DNA from 2 places in the Bacillus salitolerans genome. Region 2 is predicted to be linked to the other one. Evidence: predicted binding sites of a transcription regulator. Region 2 holds the regulator's gene; the other holds the start of a gene.

Region 1 (3,220 bases), on a different contig from region 2:
GGTAATAATACACTGATCTTTGCACCTCCAAAGCTTTTGTTGCTTTGATTATAGGAAACCCCTCTGATACCCACAGTTCTATTTCAAGTAAACGTTCCTCTAGTGGTATTCGTTTTTTTTTAGGAGATTCTTTAACATCGCAACTTCAAGCTCTTTTTCACCCAACAATCTCATTGCTTGTTCATATTTATCTAAAAGTTCATTTTTAGTCGGATTTTCTGATAGGGTGGTAGTGCCTTCTTGTTCCATCATCTCTAAAATTTCATCTTGATATTCTGTCATCCATTTTCTAAATGTATCTTTTGAAATACCAGCTTTTCTAGCAGTAGATGAATGGTTTCCAGTTTCCAATGCCATTCTTACATATTTCTTTTTCACATCTTCAATAACATCGATCTTCTTCTTCACTCTAACCACCTCCTATTCACCAGAATCGACACTTTTAGTGTACTTTTATAACCTAGTTCGTGTCCAAATGAATAAGGGGGCTTAAAAGAATGTTGATGATAAAGTAGAAAGTTGATGATAAATTCTAAATGTTGATGATAAATGAAGAAAGTTGCTGTTATCTTTTCAGAAGTCGCTGATAAAATTTACAAAGTTGATGATAGATTCACTAGAAATGATAGAAAAATGGCATCCTGCATCTTGTTTAGGCGATATCTTCCTCATCAAAACGTGCACCATACATAAAATTCTCAACTTGAGTAAAAAAATGAGCATTATTTCATAAAAAATGCCAAGTTTCTAAACAATATCATACCTACCTTCTATTTGAGTAAGGGGATAGTGACTTTGTGTTCAGCAAATTCTCTAATTTCTTTCTTTATATTTGGATATAGAACGATTGAATCTAATTCATCAATTGATATCCATTTTACACCCGTTTGATTTGGATCTGGATTAGTCGGTAAACTTGCTGTTCCACCTGTTACTTTGCAGTCGAAAAACAAACCTAATGAATGCTTTTTATTTACCGTATCTAAAAATTCATAGGTGAATGCTAACTCTCCAACCTCTACATCTATTGAAGTTTCCTCTTTTACTTCTCTTTTAGCTGCAGACTTTATTTCTTCATAATCATTGACTCCACCTGCTGGTAGATTATAATGAAGTCCACTTTCATCATGAAACTCAACAAGTAGGATAGCGTTATTTTGGATAATTACACAACCTGCTCTTATACGAGTGTTATACATACATTCCCTCCTCCAATGGTAGTAACAAAGGATATCATAAACTCATGCGTAGTGGCTAATATTTCTATTTCGGGAATTTGGAATTGCAAGTTTTAAAAAAAGTTAAAATTAGTCATTATCTTTTAACACCCTCAATTTTCTTCTCTTTTCTCTAAAATGTAATGTATTTTGATTTTGACAAAAAAAATATATTTTGCATAAACATCAATATGTAGTGTTGTCGAAAATAATGTATATACAATATATTGATATTTTATATCCGAATATGTTACGGTAACATTATCAAAAATTCGAGGGTATATTACATAGCTTCTACTAGATTACTCGAATAAAAAAAAGATAGTTTTTATGTATAAGGGAGATGTTTTAGTTGACAGTTGCGCTTGAAAAAAAACTAAATATTGATGTGAACAAACTAAATGATGACATACGAGCTTTCCCACAAGTTCATCCAATAACTAGAGACATGAAGATGACACACAAAGGGGTATCACGTTTAGTTATGCTTGATCGTTATTCCTTTAAAGATACCGAGAAAATTACCCTTAGTGTAGGAGATTTTGTGGTTCTAACGATCAAGGAGGATCCTAAGTTTCCGGCAAGGGGACTTGGTCACATCAAGACGATTGACTGGGAAAACAAAACCGCCGATGTCCTTGTTGAGGAAGATTACCGCGGCGTGTTGGACAAGCCATCTGAAGTCGAGACAGGTATAGTTAAACGTTCATTAGATATAATTGAAAAACCACTTGAAGTGTTTTACGAGCAAATTGCCAAGCGAAATGCGACTGGCCTTGCCTCGGTAGAAACCACACCTGAAAAGCGTCAAGAATGGTATGAAAAATTCTATCATGAGCTTGTCTCACTTAACTTTGTTCCAGCCGGGCGCGTTCTTTATGGAGCTGGAGCTGATACAGATGTAACGTACTTCAACTGTTATGTGATGCCATTCGTACAAGATTCCCGTGAAGGCATTTCTGAACACCGTAAACAAGTAATGGAAATCATGAGTAGAGGCGGTGGAGTAGGAACGAACGGTTCTACCTTAAGGCCACGAAACACGTTAGCTAAAGGTGTTAATGGTAAATCATCGGGTTCCGTGTCTTGGCTCGATGATATTGCGAAGTTAACTCATTTAGTGGAGCAGGGTGGATCGCGTAGAGGTGCACAAATGATTATGTTGGCCGACTGGCATCCAGACGTAATCGAATTCATCATTTCAAAAATGCAAAACCCACGAATTCTAAGATTCTTAATTGAAAATATTAATGACGAACAAATTAGAAAAGTAGCACAGGATAAGCTGAAGTTCACGCCATTAAGTGAAAGTGAGCGAATGATGTATCAAGGAATTACTTATTACAAGCATATTCCCGGACTAGGTGGATTTACAGAAAAGGTTATCCGTGATGCAGAAGAAAAGCTCAAAACAGGTGGAACTTATACAGTCCATAACTCTGAATTTTTAACAGGAGCAAATATCTCTATTTGCTTAACAAAGGAATTTATGAAAGCTGTTGAACAAGACCTTGAATACGAGCTTCGCTTCCCTGATGTTGAAAGCTATGACGAAGCTGAAATGAACATATATAACGAAACATGGCATGAAGTTGGTGATGTTCGTGAGTGGGAAAAGATGGGACATAAAATACGAGTATATCGCCGTGTTAAAGCGAAGGAGCTTTGGAATTTAATTAACATCTGTGCAACCTACTCAGCGGAACCAGGGATATTCTTTATTGATAATGCAAACGAAATGACGAATGCGAAAGCATATGGACAAAAAGTAGTTGCAACAAACCCATGTGGAGAACAACCACTCGCACCGTATTCGGTTTGTAACCTTGCCGCGGTTAATCTGGCTGAAATGGCAGATAAAGAAACAAAAACAGTGAACTTTGAAAAATTAAAGAATACAGTAGAAGTTGGTGTTCGTATGCAAGATAACGTTATCGACGCAACACCATACTTTCTCGAAGCAAACAAAAAACAAGCACTTGGTGAACGACGTGTTGGTTTGG
Region 2 (3,220 bases):
TACATAGTACAGAAGTACGTTGACTACACCTGGTTCTAATTTTTGATTTTCCATAATACTCTCGACTAATGATAGGTCACTTCCAGTTGGCATAGCTCCTCCTGCGAGCTCACTAAGGAAATCCTTCGGTGATGTTGTTTCAAAATGGAGAATACGCTTCTCTTCTTCAGTCTTTGGTTCCCGGTATCTCATCGTTTGAAGATCTAATGGCTGTATTTTATAGGAGAGAGACGGAATCCTTCCATAATTCTCTATATCATAGTAAACTTTCGCCTTCTGTGAAAGTACCTCTAAATCAATCTCCTCTTCATCAGAACTGGTTGCATCTAACACAACTTTTTGCATATCCAGTGGTGAAAATCCGTACACATATGCAAGTAGCTTTATTCTCTTTTCGACTTCATCTGTAATCAAATGCCTTGGTACAAAGTTTTTAGATAATCCATAGATAAATTGATCAAAATCGAATTCTAATGTTCCGACATCGATTTTCTCCATTCCTTTCTCTTCTCTATGAATAAATTCTTGATGATCCTCCTCGAGACTTCCATTCATATATTGAGATTGGTTTCGTGTCGTCTCAAAAATATCTGAGAAGGATTTCGAGATATTTTGAAAATCGTTTTGATTTACTGCTTTCGTTACAAATAAAGATTTTAATTTATTAAATCTAAACTCTCCAACTTCATTTTTCAAAAATATACTATAAGGAAATTCAGAACTAAAAAATATGGCGGGAGATAAAGGAGGCTGGAGATCGTAAATAAAATTTCGAACGTCGGTTGTTTTTTGAACATAGGTTTTCAGTAAACCAATTCCTTCTAATTTATATCGAGCAACTAAAATATTATCTAAATTTGTTCGCATTGACTCCATTATACTTTTGTGGGTAGAAGGAGAACCCCAATATTTATAGGCTTCAAGTTCACTCCACAGCAACATATATAACGAAAAGCTAAGCGGCCCAATTAGAGGTTGATAAACGAGACTCAAAAATCTCCGATCAAAATCATGTAATACTGTGTCTGTTTTAACCAAATATTGATCAACAGGTAATACTTCTTTCCATGATTGCATAGATTTATCCTTTCTTATGGAAAAAGAGCTTTTAGCACGAATGCCTAAGCTCAATTCTTCATTACTTTCTTGTTTTTAGCAAGTCCTTTAATTCTTCTATAAAGACCGTGATATCTTTAAATTGTCTATAAACGGATGCAAAACGAACGTATGCTACATCATCCACTAAAGCAAGTCGATCCATTACCATCTCACCAACAATATCACTCTTAACCTCAGAAACTCCTTGGTTTCGAAGTTCTATCTCCACCTCTTGAGTAATTTCTTCTAATTGACTTAGTGACACAGGTCTTTTTTCACACGCTTTGATCAAACCTCTCAGGATTTTTTCACGGCTAAATTCTTCGCGTGTTCCTTCCTTTTTGACAACAATTAACGGAAGTTCTTCCACCTTCTCAAACGTTGTAAAACGGTATAGGCATTCTTCACATTCTCTTCTTCTTCTTATGGATTTGCCTTCATCAACAGGTCTAGAATCTAACACCCTTGTTCCATTATGATAGCAACTTGGACATTTCATAAAATCAACTCCAAAGGAAAATAGCAGCAGATGCTAATATTATAGTGAATCATTGCATTTGTTTCTACTATTAATCTTATTGTATACAGACCTATTAGACAAGTACTAAACCATCTATTTTACTATCCGTTACCAATCACTTGGAGTTCTTTATCGAGTTTTTCATATAAAGTAGAGACAACTTTTTGACAAAAACCTATACCAAAAAATCCTTCATACGTGACAGAAAAATCAATAGCTGTCTCCATTGGTCTCACTTGAATAACTGAAATAACTAAAAAACCTTTTTTAGGTGCGGAGATTTCAACACTTATTTCACCATGCTCTTCTGAAACTGAAGTAATCTTATAACCTTGAATCGTTTCAATCACTGACTGTAAAACTTTCAAAGCTTTACCATTTGTACTTTTATAATAATGTGTTCGCAACATTTCAGACTCGTGCTTATCTGAGGTTTCACAATGGCTTGATAAATAATGTCGTATTGTACTTAGGTTCATCGATTTTTTCCTTTCAATCGTGTTATAGAAAGCAACAAGACTTAAGACACAGGCGAATATATTCCTTTTATCAATAAGACGCTAACCAATCTAATTGGAAAGCTCACGGGCTCTCCATAATCCTAAAAATATAAGTTAAAAAAAGAGGTGCAATATATACACCTCTTCTTGTTGTTTACAATTTTCAGTTGAATTTTAAAGTGCCTTCACTTTAGCTTGCTTTACTTGTACTGGACCCATACCACGTGGAAGTTCAATATTTTCACGTGTTTGAGCACCAAGAGCCTCAGCAATAAAGTCTGCTGCAATATTTGGATCTAGATGACCACAAGTATAGACATCAATACTTGCATAGCCATGCTCTGGAAAGCTGTGAATCGTTAAATGAGATTCTGATATAATGACAACGCCACTTACTCCTTGTGGAGCAAACTTGTGGAAGGCAACCTCACGAATTTCAGCACCAGATTTTAATGCAGCATTAACAAAAGTTTCTTCAATGTAATTAATGTCATTCAACTTGTCAAAATCACAACCCCATAATTCTGAGATCACGTGACGACCCATTGTTTCCATTATTACTCCCCCTTTACAAATTTAGGTGTACATGAATTCTTTAGCGAATGGCACGTAAACTACCACGGGGGAAAGTTAGTCCAAAGAGGTCCTAACCCTTTAAGTAGCAACCTAAACCGAAGCTTTTATAAGAAGTTCACGAATCATAGTATACTTTGTTTATTTCATTTTTGCAACATAAGAATTTGATTTTTTTATCCATTCAAACGCAAAACATGAATTGTTTTTTTTATGACGGAAGGAAACACACCCTTTTACCATTTGCTTAATCAGCTAAAATATCCATTTAACGCTTGTCCAATATATTTTCGAATTTTTGAAGTAAAAGAATAAAGCACCTTTAAACAGGTGCTTTTTCCTTACTATTACATTGTAGAAACCTCTTCTTTCATCTCTTTAAGTTGAGATGAAACAAACTTTGTTAAATCAACTACTCTTGTTGAATAACCCCATTCATTATCGTACCAAGCAAGCACCTTAATTTTTCTATTCCCCATCACCATTGTAGATAAACCATCTACGATTGCTGAATGTGAATTTGTGTTGA

The links. Region 2 encodes NrdR, which represses ribonucleotide reductase genes. Its sites were predicted from a motif close to AACACNATATATNGTGTT; they were not measured.
Region 1: the regulator NrdR is predicted to act here: its motif matches at 1,401-1,418, upstream of ACFSCX_RS07620 (vitamin B12-dependent ribonucleotide reductase).

Annotation. Positions count from the first base shown of each region.
Region 1 covers NZ_JBHUEM010000007.1:124,088-127,307, reverse strand. The annotation lists gene ACFSCX_RS07630 (transposase) at 100-408, opposite strand; gene ACFSCX_RS07625 (NUDIX domain-containing protein) at 771-1,199, opposite strand; gene ACFSCX_RS07620 (vitamin B12-dependent ribonucleotide reductase) at 1,570-3,220, shown strand, end outside.
Region 2 covers NZ_JBHUEM010000016.1:38,031-41,250, reverse strand. The annotation lists gene ACFSCX_RS11300 (replication initiation and membrane attachment family protein) at 1-1,077, opposite strand, end outside; gene nrdR (transcriptional regulator NrdR) at 1,139-1,597, opposite strand; gene ACFSCX_RS11290 (cytosolic protein) at 1,720-2,097, opposite strand; gene speD (adenosylmethionine decarboxylase) at 2,293-2,673, opposite strand; gene ACFSCX_RS11280 (glyceraldehyde-3-phosphate dehydrogenase) at 3,039-3,220, opposite strand, start outside.